DNA from 4 places in the Arthrobacter sp. GmRoot5-12 genome. Region 2 is predicted to be linked to each of the others. Evidence: riboswitches for the same ligand, from Rfam matches in the RefSeq annotation. Region 2 holds a riboswitch; each other region holds the start of a gene.

Region 1 (5,803 bases), 940 kb from region 2:
CCGCCCCCACCTGCGGCACCAGGCCTGCTGTGAAGATCGTCGCTCGAAGGGCGTCCTGAATCACGCCATTGGCACCGTTGGTCAGAGTGCTGAGGATGATGTTCAGAAGGGTTCCGCCGATTCCGAGCCCCAGCAGCTTGGAGGTGACGAGGGGTGGAGGGGCCGTACCGGCCAGGAAGTCATTCAGCTTCAACGGGCCGGTAGCAACGACAATCTCGGCCACCGGCACGCCCAGGGTGCCCACCACAGTCACAACAGAGCGGGACTCGATTGTGGCCTCACGTATGGCCGCAGTCAAGGCATCCGCAACTCGAATCTCCCACTGGTTCAGGAGCTGGGTGACTTTGGCAGTGGCCTTCCCCGTCACGGTGCTGTCCAGGACCGTGTGGTTTGCCACTTGACGGTTAAGTCCCAGCGTCCCATCGGTGAGCGCTGCAATGTCTATCCGGACGGTACCGGCCGCGAGGTCGACAGCGACCGTATTCTCATTGTCGACCAGCGTCTCTTCCATGAGGGCGCGCACTGCGCCAAGGCTGGGAGCTGACAAAGTGGCCGTTGTGGAGGCCGAACTGTCCAGCAGTCCCAGAACAGGATCAAGCAAGGAGTTCAGGCCGCTGGAGATTGCGGTGGTCAAGGCACCGGGGGCAACCAAAGCCGTCAACTGGTTCGGCACATCGTCGAGCTGGGATTCTCCGCTCCTGCTGAGAGCCCCAATCGCAGGGACGCTGGTCCTTAGGTTGAGGCTGGCGATACCGTACTCCCGCGCAACGGCGGGAGTTGCAGCCAGCGTAGGCCAGCCGTTGATCAGGTCGCACGCTTGGACCGATGCGGAGGACGCCACGGCCCCGACGTCGAGGGTGACGCCGGCAAGCGACCCGGGCACGACGTTGCCCAGCGAGATCGTGGCAGCCTGCGGCGCAGTGTTGGCTCCGGTGGCCGTCCCGCCCACGTCCACAGCCCCGGACTGGTCAGTGACGAGCCCGGCGGCAGCGCGGGTTTGTCCGCTGTCCTGCGCCTGCGCCCACTGCGTATAGGTGCCCAGGCCACCAACCGGGAGCCCCAGCCCCAGGCCCGCCGTCACCGGATTAGCGCCAAGGGCCGTGACAGGCAGCTTGCTGATGAAGGCGTCCGGAACGCCTGTCACCGGAGTAGCCGTGAGAGGCAGCGGTGACACCGCACCGTCGACGTTGGTGACTGTGAGACCCTCAACTCCGGCTACGGAATTCAGGTCTGTGCCCAGCACGCTCCCCGTGAGCTGGGTGGCCGATGCCTCGCCGCTGAAGAGCGTGTTGGTGGCGCAGTCCCCCGGAGAGCCGACGCCTACGCTGCCGGCGGCCCATTCGTTGTCCACCCACGCCGCCGTGGTGACCGTAGTGGTTGCCGCCAGGCATACCGCAGCCGCCGCTGCTATCGCCAGGGAGGTGCGCGGGTTCCTGGCCGCGCGGTGGAGGAGGTTCCTGCGCGGAGATGTCATGATGTTCTCCCGGTCCGGGCCCTGGTTCGGCGGCCGGCAGCTACGGCCGCCGCGCCCAGCAGCAGGAGGCCGCAGCCCGCGAGCAGTCCCTGGAGCACCGCCGTCCCTGTGTTCGCCAGCGGTGCTGGCGGCCGCTGCCCCGGCGGGGTCACGGCGTCGTCAATGCCTGCAGCGGTGACCCCAATGCCCAAGGTCAGCGACGTGTCCGGTGGATCCTGCGAACCCGCGGGCCGGTAAAGGATGAAGCGGAGGTAAGGTGAGGGGCCGCCGCGCAGATCCCGCAAGGGAACCAGCACGTCCTGACGGTGTTCGGCCAGCGTCACCGGCGCTATGCGCGGCGTGGAACCGATGGGACAGCGCAAATCCCCGCCCAGGCCGCTGCTTCCCTGCCAGGCGACGTCGCATTCGTCCACGGAAACCAGGTAGGTCCCTGTGCCGGCAAGCCCACCGTCCGCAGTCACCTGCAGCGTCGACTCACCGCTGGGCTGGTCCACCGAAATGCCAATCTGCCAACTGAAGGACTCCCCTGCTTGAAGCGCAGGAAGGGCCAATGGATACATCGACGAAGAAAGGGACAGGAAGCCTGCCGCTCCTGTCTCCGGAACCGGAACCAATGGTTCGTCAGCCACCGCTGCGCCGGGCGCAGCGGTGGCCAGCAAAACTGCGATAACCCCCGCGGCTCTTGCGACGCGCCTGAAGCTGGCTCCCGCCATGTCATTTACGACCTTACTGTTGTGGTTTCGCCGGGGGTTCGTCGTCGACCTCCGCCTGGCCAGTTGCACCGTGTCTCGGCCAGTAGGCCCATGTCACCAGCACGGTCACAGCGAGCGTTGCTGCACCCAGGAACTCCGGCCCCCGTGAAGCCATGACCCAAGCTCCTAAGCCGGGAACGGTGATCAGCACCTTCTGCGCCGTGGCCACCTCGTAGGGCAACGGGTCATCCGAAGTGTTAGCGTCGCCGCGAAGCCTTAGCGACGCTGTGGCCCCCTCCACACTGGGCGGGTCAACTGCCACCACGCGGTGGGTCACCAGGGCGGTCGCCGCATCCCGGCGGACCGACACGACGTCGCCCGGGACGAGATCCTTGGCGGTGACCTGCACGGTCAGGGACAGCGCACCGACTGGATAGAGCGGCTCCATCGATCCCGTACGGAAAACGACGAAGGACGCTTTGAAGAAAAGGCCGAGGACCAGGGAGAGGATGCATGCCAGTCCCAGCAGGGCAACGACGGAAAGCAATACCTCCCTGAACCCCCGGGCCACGCTTCCCACACCCGGCGGGAGCCGGGTTCCGGACGGCACGGCCGCCGCCCGGAACCCGGACTCACGCCTGGCGGACATCCGAAGCACGGGTGGCGGCTACGACTGGCCTACGGTGCTGCTGAAGGTCCACAAGGGGGTGGTCCGCAATCCCTGAAGATCAACGCTTGCATTCGAAGGGAGCGTCATTGCGAAGCAAAGACTCACAGGTGTGCCCGCAGCTGCGTCCGTAGCTCCGGCCGGAAGGTTGATCGGAGTGTCCGAACGGGTGTTCAGGGTCGAGCCAACAGGAACAAGATCAGTTCCATTGGAGGAGAAGTTGGTGGCGTTGCAAAGGTCCTTGTCCACCTCCTTCTTCAGCTGGTACCGAAGAGCACCGTACAGCGCTGCAGAGTTGGTGGCTGAATCAGTTCCGTCGAGCCGGGCAGCCCCCGTCAGCGTGGCCACCAATGATTGGGACTTGTCGGAAGCCCGCAACTGCATCGGGGCGTAGACCGTCGACCCCGGCACGAGATCGTCAGCATTGACGCTGAATGTCAGGGCTCCACCGGGAGCAGTCGGCTCGTCAGCCCAAACCGCCTCGCTTGAAGTACCGGACCACGTGTTCTGCTGCATGTGGTAGACCTTGGTACCCGGGCCGCCGCCGTTCCCGCTCTGGCCGAAGACCCACTCGTTGTCCGTCCACGCAGCGAGAGTGAAGGCTGCGCCGATCCCCAAGACAAGGCCGCCGGCAAGAATAGCGCGGACTTTATTAGCCTTTTGCGAGCGCGGCTTAGCGCTGGTTGATTCAACCATGATTTCCCCCAAATTAGAATTAAACCCCGAACGGTAGGAACCGGGACACGGGTATGGGGGATTATCGGTATTTCCCCCAAAAGACCGATGTTTCTACATCATCATTACTTACTAATTAAAGTCAAGTCGGTGTATTAAATGTTATCAACTGTCGCTTTCTCCGGCGGAATCGTGCGGACGCGCTCCGACGGACGCTGCCGCGCCACATTATGAAACCGAGTTGCCCCGCCGCCACGCTGTCGCTTTAGGTGGGAGTGGACCATCCGGAGCGGCCGAGAGACCTGGCTCAATGACGCCGCAGCAACCACGTCCCGGCAGACTCCTGCCGGCCGAAGGTGCTACTGCCAGGACCGATGGAAAGGAAGATTCCAGCATGTCCCAGAACACCGACCATATCCGCGTGACCCACGCCGGTTCATTGCCCCGCACCCCTGAACTCATTGCGGCCAACGCCGCCAAGGAAGCCGACGGCATCACGCCGGAATTCCTGGAACTCCTCGAAGCCTCCGTAGTGGACGTGGTGCAGCGCCAGAAGGACCTTGGCATCGACATCCCCAACGACGGCGAGTACGCGCACACCATGTCCAGCTCGGTGGATTACGGGGCGTGGTGGAATTACTCCTTCGCCCGGCTCGGGGGCCTTGAGCCAACCACCGTGGACCGCTGGGCCGAGTCCGGCGTCCGCCGCTCGTCCCCCGGAAACGTTGTCCTGACCTCGTTCCCGGACCGGCGCGACCGGCAGGCCTTCAACGAGGCCTACAGCGATCCCGCATCCGGCATCCTCACCCACCGCAGGAGTGTTGCCCAGCCCAAGATCGCCGGACCGCTAACCTACACGGGCCAGGACCTGGTGGCCTCGGACATCCGGAACCTGAAGACCGGGCTCGCCGCCGCAGGCCTCACGGATGGCTTCGTGGCCTCCCTCTCCCCCGGCTCATGCGCGCGGGTAGCCAACGAGTACTACAAGAGCGACGAGGAACTCGTCTACGCCTGCGCTGATGCCATGCGGGAGGAATACAAGGCCATCATCGAGGCCGGCCTTACGGTGCAGCTCGATGATCCGTCCCTGGCCGAAAGCTGGGACCAGATCAATCCCGAGCCGTCCCTGGACGATTACTTGAAGTTCATCCAGCTGCGCGTCGAAGCGACCAACTGGGCGCTGCGCGGGCTGCCGCAGGAGCAGATCCGGCTGCACGTGTGCTGGGGATCCTGGCACGGCCCACACACCACGGACATCCCGTTCGCCGACATCATCGGCTCTGTGCTTCAGGTCAACGCCGGCGCCTATTCCTTTGAAGCGGCAAACGTCCGCCACGAACACGAATGGCGGGTGTGGGAGGACACAAAGCTCCCCGAGGGCAAGGTGATCATCCCGGGCGTTGTTTCGCATGCCACCAATGTGGTGGAGCACCCGGACCTGGTGGCGGACCGGATCGTCCGCTTTGCGGACCTCGTGGGCCGCGGGAACGTCATTGCCTCCACCGACTGTGGCCTGGGCGGCAGGGTGCACCCGCAGATCGCCTTCGCCAAGCTGGAGGCACTGGGTGAGGGTGCCCGCCGCGCCTCGAAGCGCCTCTTCTAGCCGCTCCCGCACCGACGCGCCGGCTGTGCCTTCCATCACCGGAAGGGGCGGCCGGCGTTTCGCTTGCCTGGGCTTGCTAAACTGGAGTAGGCCGACCAGGAGTTGGTCCACCCCAATCAACCGCCACTGATGTGCCGTGCCGCCGTGCGCCCATGTCCGTGGCGGCAGCAACGCCAATCCCCGCAGGAGATCCAGCACTTCATGACAGCCCTGGCACCCGAAACATTCCACGAACAGCTCATGAGCCGCCGCTACGAACCCAGCGTTGCCGCCGTCAACGAACTGTGTGATTCCCTGCAGGAGGCCAAGCCCGGAACCGTGGTGCCCTACGTGGACCCCATGCACGACGTGGAGGAATGCCGCATTATCAGCCTGTTCTCCAACATCGGCGAGGTGGATCCGTCCGGGTTCATCACCCCCGGCGACCAGGACGCTGTTACCCGCATGCTGGGGATCCAGTGGAAGCTTGGCCTGCGCCCGGAGTTCGTCATGCCGTGGAACGTCCACCCCTGGCACGTCCCGGGCGAACCCAACGGCAAGTTCACTCCGGACCAGATCCAGTCAGGCCTGAAGCCCCTGCTGAAGTTCCTGGCCCTGGTCCCCCGCGCCTCGGTGATCGTGGCGCATGGCACCGAAGCCAACCGCCTGGCCAACCTGCTGTTGAAGACCGAGGTGCCCCTCCTCTGGCGCCG
Region 2 (5,803 bases):
AGCGCCAGGCAGTGCCGGGCGAGGCGGGCAACTCCCGCTCTGCCTTTCAGAAACTGGGGTTCAATTTTGCCCGGCCCGGCAGGGATCTGCTCCAGGGCCTCGGACTGGCTGGACTGATCGGCATACCCTCGCTGGGTCTCTATGCGGCTGGCCGGGCGCTCGGAATTACCACCGCCATCATCCCCAGCGCCCTGGATGCCTATTGGTGGACCGTGCCTGTGCTCATCCTGTCCGCCATGCGGCACGCCGTGCTTGAGGAAGTCATTGTGGTGGGCTACCTCCTGGACCGCTTTGGCAAGTTCGGCTGGAGCATGCCGCTGGCCATTGCGGCGAGCTCCGTGCTGCGCGGCAGCTACCACCTTTACCAAGGCTTTGGTCCCTTCATTGGCAACGCCGTGATGGGCGTGGTCTTTGCCTGGCTGTACACCCGGACCCGCCGGGTCATGCCACTGGTCATCGCCCACGCCCTGCTGGATATCGTGGCCTTCGTTGGCTTCAGCCTGTTCGGCAAAGCCGTGGGGTTGGGGTAGGACCCTGGACACCAGCCTGGGCGACTCCAGCCATGCTTGTTGCTGTCACATCAGCGTCAGCAGCAACGGCCAGTCTGCTTGTGGGTCTGGTGGCAACACGAAGGGTTTCGCGTAGAAGTCGTCCCAGAGGGCATCAGCAGCGAAAAGGTCCTCCGGGTCCAGCAGGTTGTCGCCGTCGGGTTCCTCCACTTCCGGTTCCTCCATTTCCGGTTCCGGCCAGGCTGGAACGGCGGCAAGCGGCACTATTCCTGGCGGCCAGTGGGTTGGTTGGGGGTCTTGTTGTTCGGGGTTGTAGTGGCGGCCGGTGGGTGAGGTCCAGCCGGGTGGTCCGTTGTTGGTGGCGGGGTCGGGGATCCAGGCGCGGGCGTGCTTCAAACGGTGATGTTTGGGGCAAAGCTGCGCCAGGTTCCGGACGGCTGTTCTGCCGCCGTGTTCCCAGGCGGTGAGGTGGTCGGTGTGGTTGTCGGGGGTGTGGTTGCTGCAGCCGGGGAAGGTGCATTTTCCGTCCCGCATGCGGATCCATTGTTTGATGGTTTCGGGGAGCCGGTAGCGGGTGCGTCCGATCTCCAGGGGTGCCCCGTCGCGGGGGTCGACCAGGACGCGGTAGAACGACTCCGCCCCGTCCGCGACAAGCCTCCGCGCCATCGACGCCGGGATCGGGCCCAGGCCGTCCAGCACGGCCGGCTCATCGGTGAGGCCGAGCAGGGCGAAGACCGGGACGGTGACCAGGACATCGGCCCGCGGGGTGGGGACCTTGCCAACATCACCAGTGCTCCCTGTGCCGGAAACGCTGCCTGCGGCCGCCGTATCACCTGTAGCCCGTGCAGCCCCACCCGGAGCAGCCTCGGCCGTGGCCGTGGTGGTTCCGGCGCCGAGGAGGAGTGATGCTGCGATGTCGGGGCGGAGTTGGGTGAGGGAGCGGGGCTCGTCAGGGCCCTGCAGGCCGCGGGCGGTGGCGGTGGTGCGGTTCCAGATGGCGCAGGCGGTGTCGCCGGGGAGGTAGAGCGAGCGCCAGGCCATGCCGTCGCGGTCCGGGGTGTATTCCATCCGCCGGTCCGCGACGCCTTTGGCGTGGCGTTTTTCGAGGGTTTCGGGGTGGTGGCGTTCCCGCCAGGCGCGGACCTTGGCGCGGAACCGGGCAGGGACAAGTTCACCGGGCGCGGCGCCGCGGGCGGGGTTGGGGGCGTCGGGGTCGAAGAAGTGCGCCACCAAGGCAGCAGCCCCGTCAGGGGTGAGCCCCTCGGTTTCGTCGGCGACAATCCTGGCATGCTGCCACGACAGGTCACCGGCTGACAGGGCGCCCAGGAGCGGCGGCAGGGAACACACCCGGCGGGATTGTTCCACCAACCCGCCTGCGGCCGCGGAACTGATGCTCAGGACACCGGCGATCTCCTCCACCGTTGACATCTCCGAAAACATGCGCTCATCCACCGGGGCGTCAGGGGCAAGCAGTGCCTGCTGGAAACCGACGCACTCCACGGCATCACGAGCTTTGACCGCAGCGAGCTGAGCCTCGACCCGGGAGACTGCCTCCAGCCGTTCCAGCCGGAGCTCGTACCGCCGCTGCAGCACATCGACGTCAGCACCAACACCGGTCCCGGCGGCAAGGATATGATCCTCACGGTCCAGCGCATCGAGGGCAGCAACAGAGACAGAAACACCCTCCAAAACCACCCCAACATCCGTGCCGATTCCCATACCCACATCATCCAGCGAGGCACCGACATTCAGACCTGGATCGCAGCGATGTAGGAAGCAGCCACTTAAATGAATTCGGCCGCCATCGGGTAGTGACGCCGTTGTCACCACCTGATGGCGGCCGAAGCTGATCCGGGTACTGGCCCGGCGAACCCCCTCCCGGACATTCCGGGAGGCTGGGGTGGAGCGTCAGATGGTGACGGCTCCGTTGGCGGTTTCAAACGTGACCGACAGGATGCCCGGAGTTCCGTGCGGGGCGACCCACTCCACCGCAACGTCCTCAAGCGGCTTCTCCACCGGTTCACCCAGCCACTCGGTCACGCGGGACGCGGAGCCGGCGATGGTCAGGCAGCTCATCTTAAGATTGCTGGGGTAGGCGTTGGACGGGTGCAGTGCCGGGTCGCCTTCCCACTTGAGCATGTACGGCACCTGGGGATCGGCGATAAGGCCAAGGATGCCAATCTGTTTCCAGACCAGCTCCCGGCCGTCCGGGAACTTGCGGTTGCCGTTCACCGCGGCGCGGCCAAGGCGTGCCTCGAACGGGGCGAGGTCGTCCACTTCGACGCACCAGCCCATCCAGCCACCACCGGCCGCGGAACGGGCACGCACTGCCTGTCCGAACGGTGCCTTGTCCGAAGCCGGGTGGTCCAGGACCTCTACGACTTCCAGGTACTTGTGCCCGGCGAGCGGGATGATCATATTCCGGGTTCCGAACCGGGGGTGCACCCCGCCCTTCACTGCCTCAACGCCGAGGGCAGATGAAATACGTTCGGTAGTGGCCGCGAGGCCATCTTGTTCACAGGCGTAAGAGACGTGATCCATGCGCATGGCAACATCTTGGCACTTTGTGATCCGGCTCTCAGCTAAGGGTACCCTTACTGGAAAGGCGGCCGGGAAAAGGGCCGGGAACATGGGCAAGAAGGACGACGGCGGCGTCCCCGGCCGGGTGCGGGGCGGCCCACCTGTGGCGGCTCGAAAGCCATGCAGGGCGACCTTGTTCGTCACAATGCTGTCCACGGCGACTACCCCGTTCCTAGACTGGGCGCAGGTCATGAGCGCCAGCGCCAAGCCCCGGCTCGCTGGCCGGCAACCCTCCACCCGCGGTGGGGTGCCCCGGGTGAGGACCTGGCTGTCCGGCAAGAGCCGGAAGCAAGCGCGGCCCGTACTGCCCCACGCATTCCGGGCCCATGTCATAGGAGACTGAGATGTCCAACGGATGGTCTTTCGAAACCCGCCAGATCCATGCAGGCCAGGAGCCCGACAGTGCCACCGGAGCCCGCGCGCTCCCCATTTACCAGACCACGTCCTTCGTGTTCCCCAGCGCCGAAAGCGCAGCCAACCGCTTTGCCCTCGCCGAACTTGCGCCCATCTACACCCGGATTGGCAACCCCACCCAGGATGCCGTCGAACAGCGGATCGCCAGCCTTGAGGGAGGCCTGGCCGCTTTGCTGCTGAGCTCGGGCCAGGCCGCCGAGACGTTCGCGGTGCTGAACATTGCGGAGGCGGGGGACCATATTGTGGCGAGCCCCAGCCTTTATGGCGGAACGTACAACCTGTTCGCCCACACCCTGAAGAAGTTCGGCATCTCGGTCACCTTCGTCCAGGATCCCGACAACCTGGACCAGTGGCGCGACGCCGTCCAGCCGAACACCAAGCTCTTTTTCGGTGAAGTGGTGTCCAATCCCCGCCAGGACGTCCTGGACATCGACGGCATCTCCGAGGTGGCCCACCAGGCAGGCGTGCCACTGATCGTGGACAACACCCTGTCCACGCCCTACCTGATCCGCCCACTGGAGTGGGGTGCGGACATCGTGATCCACTCCGCCACCAAATACCTGGGCGGCCACGGCTCCGCAATTGCCGGCGTGATCGTGGACTCCGGCAAATTCGACTTCGGCAAGGACCCTGAACGGTTCCCCGGCTTCAACACCCCGGACCCCACCTACAACGGCCTGGTCTACGCCCGCGACCTAGGCGCCGACGGTGCGCTGGGTGCCAACCTCTCCTACATCCTCAAGGCCCGCGTCCAGCTGCTGCGCGACCTTGGCTCGGCGGTTTCCCCCTTCAACGCCTTCCTGATCTCCCAGGGCCTGGAGACGCTGAGCCTGCGGGTGGAACGCCACGTTGCCAACGCCACGGAAGTGGCGCGCTGGCTGGAAGGACGGGACGACGTCGAATCCGTCGCCTACGCCGGGTTGCCCTCCAGCCCCTGGTACGAGCGTGGCCGCAAGTACGGGCCCAAGGGAACGGGCGCCGTCGTGGCCTTCAACCTTGCCGGCGGAGCGGAGGCGGGCAAGCGCTTCGTCGACGCCCTGGAGCTGCACTCCCACGTGGCCAACATCGGCGACGTCCGCTCCCTGGTCATCCACCCGGCGTCGACCACCCACAGCCAGCTCTCGCCGGAGCAGCAAGCGGTGGCCGGGGTGAATCCGGGACTGGTCCGGCTCTCTGTTGGCCTGGAGCACATCGATGACATCCTGGCCGACCTGGAAGCGGGTTTCCGCGCTGCCAAAGGCGCCCAGAGCTAAAAGCGCGCCAGGGCTGACGCCGGGAGGGCCGGCAAGCGGGGAAGTCACAACCAGTCACACTCTTGGCCTGGAGCGGGGGGTGTTTCGTACACTCGAACCAGGTCATGAGTGCCAGTGACAGCCCCGGCTTGCTGGCCGGCAACCCTCCATCCGCGGTGGGGTGCCCCGGGTGAGGACCTGGCCTGCCGGTCAGACGACGGCAGGCAAGCGCGTAGAAGAGGTCTTGCCATGACGGTTACCGTCGCCCGAACCACCATCCCCGAACACGGAATTGTCCGCTACGCCTCCATCGGAGGGCTGGAACTTGAAGCCGGGGGATACCTCCCGGACGTCACGCTGGCCTACGAAACCTGGGGCACGCTCAACGCCGACGCCAGCAACGCCATCCTGATCGAGCACGCCCTGACCGGCAGCACCCACGTGACCCGCGGTGACACGGACGAAGAAGGCTGGTGGGAACAATTGGCCGGTCCCGGCGCTCCCGTGGACACGGACAAGTTCTTCGTGGTGTCCGTCAACATCGTGGGCGGCTGCTACGGGTCCACGGGCCCGTCGTCGGCCGCCCCGGACGGAGCCCCCTGGGGCTCCCGCTTCCCCCTGGTCACCCTGCGGGACAGCACGGTGGCAGAGGCCCGGCTGGCTGACCAGCTGGGCATCAGCAGCTGGTTCGCTGTCCTGGGCGGATCCATGGGCGGCGCCCGCGCCCTTGAATGGGCAGTGACCTACCCGGAGCGGGTGCAGCGCTGCGCCGTCATCTCCGTGGGCGCCGCGAGCACGGCGGAACAGATCGCCTTCGCGCAGGCCCAGACCCTGGCCATCCGGCAGGACCCGCACTTCAACGGCGGCGACTACTACGGCGGCCCCTGCCCGGAAGCCGGGCTGGCACTTGCCCGGCGCATCGCCCACATCACCTACCGGTCCGCGGCTGAACTGGAAGGCCGCTTCGGCCGGGAACCCCAGGCGCCGGAGTCGCCCCTGAAGGGTGAGGCTCTGGCCGCCCGCGGCCGCTACCAGGTGGAAAGCTACCTGGACCACCAGGGCAGCAAG
Region 3 (5,803 bases), 1.9 Mb from region 2:
CCCGGGCCTGGTCTGAGACCCCCGGATTCGTAAGAGGCCACCGGGCAGCCGGGTGGTACATGATCAAATGCTGTGGCACGCCCGTGCCGCAGCATTTTTCATGCCCCGGGCTAGGTAGGGATGATCCGGAAGAGGAACCTGGTGCGGACCATCACCCAGAGCAGCCCCAGGACCACGGCGTAGGCCACGGTGTTGAGGAGGATGCTTTGCTGCTGCAGGGCCGGGATGTTGGCCACGACGGCGATCAGCACCACGTGCATGATGAAGACGTACAACGTGGCCCGGCCCAGCGGGACCAGGAACCAGCCCAGGGCCCGGTCCACCGGTTTCCAGTAAGCGCTGAGGAATGCGTACGCAGCCACCACCAGGACCAGGACGTTGAGCAGCCGGCCCGGGGCCAGGTATGTCCGGCCGAAGAAGGCGTCATACATTGCCCGGTAGGACGCATCCGGCAGAAGCGCCAGTCGGACGTCATAGGCGTTGGCCAGGTAGGGGTTGCCCCAGGACAGGAAGGCCAAAGCGAACGCTGCCGTGGTGCAGGCAACCACCACCCACGTGTGGCGCGACAGCCACGCTGTGATGCTGCGCCGATGGTAGCCCGCAACCAGCCCAAGCACGAAAAGCACCTGCCACACCAGCAGCGGGAAGGAGTCCTCGAACTGCGAGGGCAGGATCCGGAACCTGGTCATGGCACCTGCCGCATACACGGCAACCGATACCGCCACGACCCAGATGGCCTTTCCGCGGTTCAGCGCCGCGAGGATCAGCGGGCTGACCAGCAACAGCACCACATAGAGCCCCATGACATTGAACTGCCAGGGACCGAACTGCAGCAGCACGATGGCCGGAAGCACCTGGGGCGGGACGGGGAACTGGAACAGCGATGACATGCCCGCATAGAGGTCGTAGGTCCGGCCGGCCCCGTTGTGCCCGGCGCCACCGGTCCCCTGGTCCACGAACGTGGTCAGGGCCTCGGTGTGGAAGAACGGGAGCAGGGACAGAAGGAAGACGCCGATCAGCACGGCCAGCGCCGTCAGGTAGAGCTTGCCGGCGCGGCGGGTCGTGAGGTCGACCACCTGCCCGAAGTCCTCCCTGGCCTTGGGCCCGTACACCATGCCCACCACCAGTCCGGAGAACAGGACGAACAGTTCCGCACCCGACACGAAGCCCACGGCCTCCTGGGTGAGCAGCTGGAACAGCGATGCCATGCCCAGGTGGTTCACCACCACAAAGACGATGGCCATCCCGCGCAGCAGATCGATGCGCGAGTCCCTGGCGGAGGGATCCTGGTAGCCCCAGGCCGTGGCTGCGTTGATCCGGCGGGGTATCCGCCACAGGGCCACCAGGAGGATGGCCATGGCGGCGGCAACAGTCCAGGCGGCAGCCCCGGAGAGCGTGTTGGCCCGGACGTAGGTGCTCCCGGATGCCACTTCGGTGACCGGCCCGGTGACCATTGGCGTTGCCTTCAGCCTGTCCAGGGCCGCTTTGGCGATGCCCGCCTGTCCCGTGAGCAGCCAGCTGATGCTCGCCACGCCGGTATCCCTGGTGCTGGTGCGCTCGTCCCAGACAACGGCGGCCGTCCCGGCAAAAGCTGGGGAAGTGGCAGTTCCCACCACCTGGTCCCACCAGCCCACCTTGATGTCCGCCTCCTGCGCGCCGCCGGACGCGGGGCTGTAGAAAGCAGAGGTCTGGAGGAGGAACGGCTTGTTGCGCCCCTCGGAATAGGTGCCGTAGAAGTTTTCGCCGCCGGAGGCCGTCAGCATGTCCTGGAGCTCGCCGGCCCTCGGCTGGGAGTTGACGGCGGGGCCGCCGGCCGTGTCGTCGTGATAGGCGGCCAGCCCCACCCAGTCCACTGCGTCGTCACCCGGGTAGTACGGGGCGTAGGCGCTGTCGCTTGAGTTCCAGGCCCCGTCGCCGTTCGTGTCCAGGAGGGAAAAGCCTTCGCTTCCGGGCTGCGGGGCATCCCGGTTGCGGTCAAAGGGGTAGTCCTTGCCCAGGTAAGGCGCCCACACCAAGGTGGGCCGGCCGCCGTCGTACGTCTTGAACGCTGCCGCCACAGCCCTGAAGGCCTGCCGGTACGCGGCGGGCTGCTGGCCCCAGGCCACCCAGCTTGCATTCATGTCCGGGGCGAACCGGATCAGCAGCTGCCCCTTGAGCCCGGACGTAAGGTCGCGCACCTGCGCTGCGAATGCTGCCGCTTCCGCAGTGCCGAGCTGGTCCAGGGGCACTGACGGCTTTACCGTGAGCAGGGCGTGGGCGCCTAGGGACGCGGCCTGCTGAAGGAAGCCGTCAAGGTCGTTCCGTTCCGAATCGCGGTAGGGGATGGTGATGTCGTGGCCGAAGACGGCCGGACTGGCACCAAGCCGGCCGCTGAAGCCTGCGGCGGTGTCCTCGCCCCACTCGAGCACCGCGCCCAGCCAGGGCTTTCCCTTCTCCGGCGTAGCGTCCGCCGCATGCGCCGGCGCAGCCGCCAGCAGGGCAAGGAGGCTGACGATGGCCGCGGCCAGGAACGCACCGATGGACGGCCGGCGGGTCCCGCGGATGGCGGCCTGGTGGCGCGATGTGTTTGCCCGCATGCTGACAGGACCCCCGGTGCTCATTGCTGTGACGACGGGGCGGCGCCCCGGTAAGAACTTTATCGGCCCCGCGGCCCCGGGCGGCACGTGGCGGGCCGCCCACCTGCGGCGATGTCCGCCGTCGCGCTTTCCTTCAACCCCGCGCCTCCCTTCAGCGCTGCTCAATTACGGAACATGACGACGGCGGCGGTGCGGCTTGGCGCGGCAGATGTTACGTTTTTGGGGAGTAATGAGTACCGGTGTGAAGCCCTGACTGGCCGGTCGGCAACCCTCCCTTTCGCGGCGGGGTGCCTCAGGTGAATACTCGGCATATCGACCGATTCGAGCTGCAAGCGTGAAAGAAGGAGATCCGTCGTGTCTGACGCACCTGCCCCTGACGAAAAATTGTCCTACCGCCTGATCACCGGCCCGGATGACCGTTCATTCTGCGAGCGGATCTCCACGGCCCTGGCCGACGGCTATGTGCTGCACGGCAGCCCGGCAGCCACCTTCAACGGCACCAGCGTGATCGTGGCGCAGGCAGTGGTCCTTCCGGCGGCAATCGCCTCGGCCGATGCCGCGGTTGCCACCGCAGTGGATGAACTGGACGCCGAATTTGAAGGCGAGTTCGACGGCGAGGGCCACGCATGAGCTACGCGGGAGACCTCACGCCCCAGGAAGCATGGGAGAAGCTGGAACAGGGCGCCATCCTGGTGGACGTCCGCACCGAGGGCGAATGGGCCCACATCGGCATTCCGGACACCAAGGCCACGGACAACGACCCCCTCTTCATCCAGTGGACCTTCCCCGGCGGCATCCCCAACCCCGACTTCATCAACGACCTCAGCCAGCAGGCGCCCGAGGACCGTTCAACCGAACTGGTGTTCCTGTGCCGCTCCGGCCAGCGGTCCATCGCGGCAGCCATCGCGGCCACCCGGGCCGGCTTCACCTCCTACAACGTGCTGGAGGGCTTTGAAGGCGAGCCGGACCGCTATGGCGAACGCACCGTCAACGGCTGGAAAAACCGCGGCCTTCCCACCAACCTCGGAAAGAACTAAGTGACCTTCAACCAAGACGCCCCCGGCTGGAACCCCGACACCCAGGCTGTCCGTGGCGGGCTGGACCGCACCAACTTCCAGGAAACGTCCGAGGCCATCTTCCTGAACTCCGGCTTCGTCTACGAATCCGCGGCAGCAGCTGAACGCGCCTTCACCGGCGAGGACGAACGCTTTGTCTACTCCCGCTACGGCAACCCGTCCGTGGCCACCTTCCAGGAGCGGCTCCGGCTGCTGGAAGGCACCGAAGCCTGCTTCGCGACGGCGTCGGGAATGTCCGCGGTATTCACCGCGCTTGGTGCCCTGCTGGCTGCCGGCGACCGGGTGGTGGCCGCCCGGTCGCTGTTCGGTTCGTGCTTCGTGATTTTGAACGAGATCCTTCCCCGGTGGGGCGTGGAGACCGTCTTCGTGGACGGGCCGGACCTGGACCAGTGGCGCGAGGCCCTCTCCGAGCCCACCACCGCCGTCTTCTTCGAATCCCCGTCCAACCCGATGCAGGAGATCGTGGACATCGCCGCGGTCAGCGAACTTGCGCATGCCGCCGGCGCCAAGGTGGTGGCGGACAACGTCTTCGCCACTCCCCTGCTGCAGCGCTGCGGTGACCTGGGCGCCGACGTCATCGTCTACTCCGGCACCAAGCACATCGACGGCCAGGGCAGGGTCATGGGCGGCGCCATCCTGGGCACCAAGGAGTTCATCGACGGTCCCGTAAAACAGCTCATGCGCCACACCGGGCCCGCACTCTCGGCGTTCAACGCCTGGGTCCTGACCAAGGGCCTGGAGACCATGAGCCTGCGCGTGAACCATTCCTCCGCCACGGCGCTCCGGCTCGCAGAGTGGCTGGAAGAACAGCCCGCCGTGAGCTGGGTGAGGTACCCGCTGCTCAAGTCCCACCCGCAGTACGACCTGGCGGCACGGCAGATGAGCGCCGGCGGTACGGTCCTCACGCTTGAGCTGGCTCCCTCCGGCGGGCGCTCCGGCAAGGAAGCGGCCTTCGCACTGCTGGACGGGCTGCGCATCATCGACATCTCCAACAACCTTGGTGATTCGAAGTCCCTGATCACGCACCCCGCCACCACCACGCACCGCGCCATGGGGCCGGAAGGGCGAGCCGCCATTGGGCTCAGTGACGGCGTGGTGCGGCTCTCGGTAGGGCTCGAGGACCCGGAGGACCTCCTCCGCGACCTGGAACAGGCACTCAAGCAGATCTAGCCGCGCGGGAAGCCTAGCTCCTCTGGGTCCGGGCGACGCGCTTCCTCACTCTCGATGCGCAGATTCCCTGGCGCGCACCAAATATGGGCCGCGAGGAGGAATCTGCGCGTCGGGAATGGATATGCGCGTCGAAGGTCAGCTCTGGCGGACCCGCAGCAGCTCGGGCGTGCCCTCCACGTCAGCTAGATCCAGGGCATCCCGCATGGTCACATTGACGGCCTGCCGCACCACGGCGCCGAACCCCATGTCCTCCGGGGGCGGTCCCGCCAGCGCCTTGTCCCGGGCGCGGCGCTGTTCGGCGGCTCCTGTTCCGCGGGCGATGATGTCCTCCACCCCCTGCCGTGCCAGTGCCAGCTCCCCCTGTTCGGACAGGACGGGAGCCAGGTAATCCACCAGGGACCGGACCACGTCCGCGGCCGGTGCGGGCCGGAAATTCCCAAAATCCAGGAGTTCACCGCTCAGCCCGGCGCTGCTGGCCTGCCACGAGGCCATCCGGAGGAGGACGGTGGGAACCGGCGCAGGATCCACGTCGGCCTGCCATTCCCTGCTGGCGGATTCCACCAGCGCCCGGACCAGCACGGCAATGAGCGCTGCATCCTCGGCACGAAGGCAGACGTCCGCCACGCGAACCTCGACGGTGGGGTGGTTGCGGGACAGCCGGGCGTCGAAGTACAGCATGCCCTCATCGAGCATGACGCCGCTTTCCAGCAGCCGCGTCACCACGCGCCGGTAGGCAGGGTACGTCCCGTAAATACCGGCCGGGCCCGCCGTGGGCCACCGGTTCCAGGCCTGGGTGCGGTAGCTTTCAAACCCGGTTGGAACGCCGTTCCAGAAGGGTGAATTGGCGCTCAGGGCCGTCAGCACCGCCAGCTTGTCGCGGATCCGGTCCAGGACCGCCACGCCCTCTTCGGGCGATTCGATGAACGTGTGCACATGGAAGCCGCAGGTCAGCTGCTCCTGGGCGGTGAGGCCGAAGCGCTC
Region 4 (5,803 bases), 3.1 Mb from region 2:
CGCACCACCAGGGCTCCGCCGAAAGGCCGCCGTCCCACCACCTCGACGTCCGCATCAAGGTCGATGGCCTGGGCGGCCAGGTAGCGCAGCAGTTCCGGGTTGTCGTCGCTGATCCGGGTGATCCTGCCGGTATGTCCCTGGTCCAGCTCGGCGAGGAGGTGCGCGCGCGGCATCAGCACCTGCCCGTCCGCCGTGGGGATTGGATCGCCGTGCGGGTCACGCTTCGGGTCCCCGAGCTTGGCGGCGACCCGTTCGATGAACGTGTCCGATACGGCGTGTTCGAGTTGTTCAGCCTCATCGTGGACTTCGTCCCAGCTGTATCCGAGCCGCTGGACAAGGTATGTCTCGATCAGCCGGTGGCGCCGGACCATGGACAGCGCCAGCCGCAGGCCGGCCTCGGTCAGCGTGACGGCGCTGTAGGGCTTGTGGTCCACCAGGCCCTGGTCCTTGAGTTTGCGGACCATTTCCGAAACCGAGGAATTTGCCACCCCCAGCCGCTGTGCGAGCTGGGAGGACGTGATGGGCTTGTCCTGCCATTCGGTAAAGGAATAAATGACCTTGACGTAATCCTCGATCGAGGAGGAGGGCGCGCTGGTCTTCACGAATCCAAGCCTACCGGCTCTGCAGGCGCCATACGGGATGCGCCGTCATGCCTTGACGGCCCGCCAAGCCAGGGTGAGGTAGGGAAGGTCGATTTCCTGGTCAGGGGTGTAGGCAAGGTGTTCGTGCAGGTACCAGTCCAGGTTGGCCAGGACCTTGGCCCGCGTTGCCTCGCCGGCCCGGAGGTAGTAGCTGCGGGATTTAGTGAGTTCCATCAGGTCCGTGGTGTCCACTGTGTCCTGCCAGTGGGTGACATGCCCTTCGAGCCCCTGGAACTCCGGGCCGATGACGGGCTTGTGCCCCGGCCGGTAGACGTCGCCTGCGTGCATGATCCGGGAGAGCCGGTGCACCCAGGGCACTGAGGTGTCCAGCTGGTTCCACACCAGGCCGAGGGTTCCGTGCGGGCGCAGCACGCGGGCCAGTTCGGTGCTTGCCGCCAGGGCGTCGCACCAGTGCCACGCCTGGGCTACGGTGACGACGTCGAAGCTGGCGTCGGGCAGGCCTGTCGCCTCGGCAGTCCCCGGCATCGCCGTGGCAGCCGGGTAGTGTTCCGTGAGCTGGGCGAGCATGTCCGCCGAGGGGTCCACGGCCGTGACGTCCAGCCCCATGTCCAGCAGCAGCGCGGTGAACTTTCCGGTACCGGCACCAACGTCGAGGGCTTCATGGGCGTCGGCGGGCACCAGCCACCGGGCTGACTCCTCAGGGTAGCCGGGCCGGACGCGCTGGTAGTGCCTGCCGCCGTCCTGGAAGCTCTGGCCCAGTTCCCTGCGCCGCCCGTGATCAAGCTTGGGGCCACCCCGAACCACGCGTGGCCTCCTTCAGCTGACGTCCTGCGGTACCTTTCGAATTTACCGCATTCCCCTGGCACACGGTCAGCCGGCTGAAACAGGAGTGGCGGTTTCCGGCGTCAGTCGTCGATGCAGGGCGCTGCGCCGGCTGTTCCAGGGGTGTTGGGCGCCCAGTGCGGGTAGGTGCGGGTGTCGTTGGCAGGGACCCAGCGGCCTGCGTCCACCACGTAGTCCCAGCCCAGCCCGTTGCTCCGGAGCGCCTGGATGCCGGCCAGCAGGCGCTCGGCATCTTCCAGGCGCGAACCGACGCCGAAGCTGGCGCGGAGGGAACCGGACGGCAGGCCCAGGCGCTTCAGCAGGGGATGGGCGCAGAAGCGCCCGTCACGCAGGCCCACGCCATGCTCTGCCGAAAGGTACGCCGCCACCAGTCCTGCGTCGTAACCCTCGACGGAGAAGTTGACCACCCCGATGGTGTCCGTTTCGGGGTTGGTGTCCTTGAAGATCTGGTGAACCGTGACGCCGTCGATCCGCTGGAGTCCCTCCACCATAAAGGAGCGGATGGCGGACTCGTGGGCGTGCCAGCGTGCCTGGTCCAGGCCTGCAATGACCTGGGTGGCGCGGGCCAGCGTGGCGGCCCCCAGGACGTTCGGCGAGCCCCCCTCATGGCGGGCCGGGCCGGTGGCCCAGCTGACGCCGTCGAGCCTGGCTTCCTTGACGGCGCCGCCGCCGGCGAGGTGCGGGACGCCGGCGTCCAGCCAGTCCGGGCGCCCCACCAGGACGCCGGCGCCGAAGGGCGCGTACAGCTTGTGGCCTGAGAAGGCGAGGTAGTCGACGTCATCCGCGCTGATGTCTATGCGGCGGTGCGGCGCGAGCTGGGCCGCATCCACCACGATCCGTGCGCCATGTTCGTGGGCCAGCGCGGCCAGCGCCCGGATGGGGAGGATTTCGCCGGTCACGTTGGAGGCCCCCGTGACCGCGACCAAGCTGACACCGCCCTGTCCAAGCTCGGCACGTACGGCCTCAAGGGTGCCGGTGATGGTGTCGGCGGCGACGATGCTGCGGTGCGGGACGCCCTGCCACGGCAGGAGATTGGCGTGGTGTTCGATGTCCAGGTACAGCACTTCGCCGTCGTGGCGGCCATCGGTCACGGGAAGGCAGCCGGCCAGCAGGTTCAGCGAATCCGTCGTGTTGCGGGTGAAGATGACCGAATCATCCGGGCGGCCGCCCACGAAATCCCTGACGATGCTGCGCGCGTTCTCGTACACGGAGGTGCTGATCTGGGATGCGTATCCTGCCCCGCGGTGGACGCTGGCGTAGTAGGGGAGGATCTCATTCAGGTAAGCGGATACTACGGACAGTGCCGGGGCGGAGGCGCCGTAATCGAGGTTGGCGTACCGCACGTGGCCGCCTGAAATCAGGGGCGCCTGGATTTCGGCGCCGGTGACGGCAGCGAGCGGCCGGCCGGCTGCGGCGTGGCGTGCATGGGGGACGGCAGCTTCGGCAATGACGGGCTGGGGGGAGACGGTGGCAGTTGTCACAGAGACCTCACTTGGTACAGGACTCCGGCATAGTGGAATCCGCGCTTGCCGCATCCGCTCCGGACCGGCCTGGTCGTCACCCGGGGCACCCCACCGCGAATGGAGGGTTGCCGGCCAGCAAACCGGGGTTTTGCGCTGGCACTCGTGACCTGCATAAAAGCGTAGGACATGGGGCGGCCAGGACTGAAGCCGCGGCAATTGTTAAGGGCTTTGTTACGCGCCCCCGAATAAACGACGCCGGGCACCTGCCTTGGGAGGTGTCCGGCGTCGCATTATTCGTTCAAACGTGGAAAGCGCGTGAGTTACAGCAGATCGTCCAGGTACGGGTTCAATCGGTGCAGGACCTCCGAGTGCAGGATTGAGTTCGTGGCCAGGGCGTTCCCGCCGAACGGGCCGTCCTCGCCTTCCAGGGATGTGAACCGGCCGCCGGCCTCCACCACGATCGGCACCAGGGCAGCCATGTCATAGAGGTTCAGCTCGGGTTCGCAGGCGATGTCCACGGAGCCCTCGGCCACCATGCAATACGACCAGAAATCCCCGTAGGCCCGGGTCCGCCAAACGTCCTCGGTAAGGCCGAGGAACTCGTCAAGGTTTCCGCGTTCCTTCCACCCGCCCAGGCTGGAGTAGGAGAGGGAGGCGTCGGAAAGCTTCGACACGTTGGACACGCGGAGGCGGGTGGCGGCGGCAAGGGACCTGCCCATGTACGCGCCCATGCCTTTCGCCGCCCACCAGCGCTTGCCCAGGGCCGGGGCGCTGACGACGCCCACCACCGGTTCGCCCTCATCCACGAGGGCGATCAGCGTGGCCCATACGGGAACGCCGCGGACAAAGTTCTTGGTTCCGTCAATGGGGTCGATGATCCAGCGCCGGGAACCGTGGCCGGTGCTGCCGAATTCCTCGCCCAGGACGGCGTCGCGTGGGCGTGAACGGGAGAGCTGGCCCCGGATGGCTTCCTCGGCGGCCTTGTCCGCGTCGGTGACCGGCGTCAGGTCCGGCTTGGTCTCAACGTGGAGGTCCAGGGCCTTGAAGCGGCTCATGGTCTGGTCGTCCACGGAGTCGGCCAGGACATGGGCCAGGCGCAGGTCATCGTTGTAGCTCGAAGCGGGTTGGATCATGGTTCCAAACTACCGTCTGTGGACGGTTCTGCCGGGAGAACGCGTCAGTTGACGCTGCCGAGCTCCTTGGTTTCCTGTGCTTCCATCCTCGGGTCCGTACCAAGCAGGCGCCGCAGCGAGGCCAGCCGGGCCGCGCCGGTGGGACCTGCGTGTCCGCCTGCCACCCAGTCGTCGAGGCCGCAGTTCACTGCTGTTGCGGTGTGCTTGCAGCCCCGTTCGCAGTTCTCGATGCCGGGGGAGAGGTCCGGGAAGGAGCGCAGGATGCGGTCAGGGTCCACGTGCGCCAGGCCAAAGGAACGGATGCCGGGGGTATCGATGATCCAGCTGCCGGGAGGCGCGTCCGCCAACCGCAAGGCAAGGGCCGACGACGACGTGTGGCGGCCGCGCCCGGTCACGGCATTCACGCCGCCGGTGGCCCGCTCGGCGCCGGTCAGGGCGTTCACCATGGTGGACTTGCCGACGCCGGAGTGCCCCAGCATAACGGTGACCTTGCCATCGAGATGGTCCCGCAGCGCCGCCACTGCGGCGCTGTCCAGCCGCGCCGAGAGCCCGTCATCGGACCGGGCATCGATTCCCGACGCCTGCGCATCCGCCGTCTTGCTGATGATCACCGGGAAGTCCAGGTGCGTGTAGTTGGAAAGCAGGTCCGCGGGGTCTTTGACGTCGGCCTTGGTGACCAGCAGGATGGGTTCGATTCCGGCGTCGTATGCGGCCACGAGCGCGCGGTCGATGAACCCCGTGCGGGGTTCCGGGTTGGCGGCAGCCACCACGATCACCAGTTGGTCGGCGTTGGCCACCACCGCGCGCTCCACGGGGTCGGTGTCGTCGGCGCTGCGGCGCAGGAGGGTGTGGCGGTCCTGGATCTTCACCAGCCGGGCCAGCGTGTCCGGCGCGCCGGAGACGTCCCCCACGAGCGAGACGAAGTCGCCTGCCACAACGGGCGAGCGCCGAAGTTCCCGGGCGCGCGCGGCAATGACAACGCGCTCATTCTCCGAGTCCTCGTCCACTACCGCGGTGTACCGCCCGCGGTCCACCGTGATGATCCGTCCGGTCACGGCGTCGTCGTGGCTGGGGCGGTCTTTGGTGCGCGGCCGGGAGCCCTTCTTGCTGGGACGGATCCGAACGTCCGATTCGTCCCAGGAATCAGTGCTCCGCGCCACTGCCGCGCCCTTCCGGTCCGACTGCGGACCCTTCTCCCTGGGCCAGCATGCCGGCCCACAGCTGCGGGAAATCCGGCATGGTCTTGGCCGTGGTGCCGATGTCCTCCACCTGTACGCCTTCGACGGCGAGTCCCAGGATTGCGCCGGCCGTGGCCATGCGGTGGTCGGCGTAGCTGTGGACGACGCCGGCGTGCAGCCGGGCGGGCCGGATCACCAGGCCGTCGCTGGTTTCCTCTGCGTCACCGCCCAGCCGGTTGATCTCCGATACCAGGGCCGCGAGCCTGTCCGTCTCGTGTCCCCTCAGGTGGGCGATGCCGCTGAGGCGGGAAGGCCCCGTGGCAAGGGCACACAGGGCCGCGACCGTGGGAGCCAGTTCACTGGTGTCCGCGAAGTTGCCGCCCTTGATCTCCGGGCCGCCGGTGACGGTCAGGACACCGTCAGCCAGGGTGACCGAGGCGCCCATGCTGGCCAGGATTCCGCGCCACAGGTCCCCCACCTGCTGCGTTTCAGCAGGCCAGTTGGGAATCCGTACGGTGCCCCGCGTGGCCAGGGCCGCAGCCAGGAAGGGCCCGGCGTTGGAAAGGTCCTGTTCAATCCGCTGG

Evidence for each region. Region 2 has a riboswitch for S-adenosylmethionine ahead of AC6JAM_RS01855 (bifunctional o-acetylhomoserine/o-acetylserine sulfhydrylase). Riboswitches for the same ligand answer to the same signal wherever they lie in the genome.
Region 1: linked by a shared signal. The riboswitch ahead of AC6JAM_RS05990 (cobalamin-independent methionine synthase II family protein) and the one ahead of AC6JAM_RS01855 (bifunctional o-acetylhomoserine/o-acetylserine sulfhydrylase) in region 2 are both predicted to bind S-adenosylmethionine.
Region 3: linked by a shared signal. The riboswitch ahead of AC6JAM_RS10285 (DUF1737 domain-containing protein) and the one ahead of AC6JAM_RS01855 (bifunctional o-acetylhomoserine/o-acetylserine sulfhydrylase) in region 2 are both predicted to bind S-adenosylmethionine.
Region 4: linked by a shared signal. The riboswitch ahead of AC6JAM_RS16240 (aminotransferase class V-fold PLP-dependent enzyme) and the one ahead of AC6JAM_RS01855 (bifunctional o-acetylhomoserine/o-acetylserine sulfhydrylase) in region 2 are both predicted to bind S-adenosylmethionine.

The regions. Positions count from the first base shown of each region.
Region 1 is NZ_AP046056.1:1,338,752-1,344,554, forward strand. It holds gene AC6JAM_RS05970 (choice-of-anchor G family protein) at 1-1,474, opposite strand, end outside; gene AC6JAM_RS05975 (hypothetical protein) at 1,471-2,187, opposite strand; gene AC6JAM_RS05980 (S24/S26 family peptidase) at 2,201-2,815, opposite strand; gene AC6JAM_RS05985 (SipW-dependent-type signal peptide-containing protein) at 2,834-3,529, opposite strand; SAM riboswitch class I at 3,786-3,889, shown strand; gene AC6JAM_RS05990 (cobalamin-independent methionine synthase II family protein) at 3,903-5,111, shown strand; gene AC6JAM_RS05995 (uracil-DNA glycosylase family protein) at 5,313-5,803, shown strand, end outside.
Region 2 is NZ_AP046056.1:394,660-400,462, reverse strand. It holds gene AC6JAM_RS01870 (CPBP family intramembrane glutamic endopeptidase) at 1-530, shown strand, start outside; gene AC6JAM_RS01865 (HNH endonuclease signature motif containing protein) at 576-2,228, opposite strand; gene AC6JAM_RS01860 (VOC family protein) at 2,418-3,056, opposite strand; SAM riboswitch class IV at 3,276-3,390, shown strand; gene AC6JAM_RS01855 (bifunctional o-acetylhomoserine/o-acetylserine sulfhydrylase) at 3,434-4,756, shown strand; SAM riboswitch class IV at 4,857-4,972, shown strand; gene metX (homoserine O-acetyltransferase MetX) at 4,985-5,803, shown strand, end outside.
Region 3 is NZ_AP046056.1:2,253,450-2,259,252, reverse strand. It holds gene AC6JAM_RS10295 (hypothetical protein) at 1-16, shown strand, start outside; gene opgC (OpgC domain-containing protein) at 111-2,576, opposite strand; SAM riboswitch class IV at 2,802-2,917, shown strand; gene AC6JAM_RS10285 (DUF1737 domain-containing protein) at 2,931-3,206, shown strand; gene AC6JAM_RS10280 (rhodanese-like domain-containing protein) at 3,203-3,613, shown strand; gene AC6JAM_RS10275 (O-succinylhomoserine sulfhydrylase) at 3,614-4,822, shown strand; gene AC6JAM_RS10270 (glutamate--cysteine ligase 2) at 4,958-5,803, opposite strand, start outside.
Region 4 is NZ_AP046056.1:3,511,836-3,517,638, forward strand. It holds gene AC6JAM_RS16230 (metal-dependent transcriptional regulator) at 1-602, opposite strand, end outside; gene AC6JAM_RS16235 (class I SAM-dependent methyltransferase) at 648-1,406, opposite strand; gene AC6JAM_RS16240 (aminotransferase class V-fold PLP-dependent enzyme) at 1,508-2,926, opposite strand; SAM riboswitch class IV at 2,963-3,076, opposite strand; gene hisN (histidinol-phosphatase) at 3,229-4,041, opposite strand; gene rsgA (ribosome small subunit-dependent GTPase A) at 4,086-5,201, opposite strand; gene aroA (3-phosphoshikimate 1-carboxyvinyltransferase) at 5,185-5,803, opposite strand, start outside.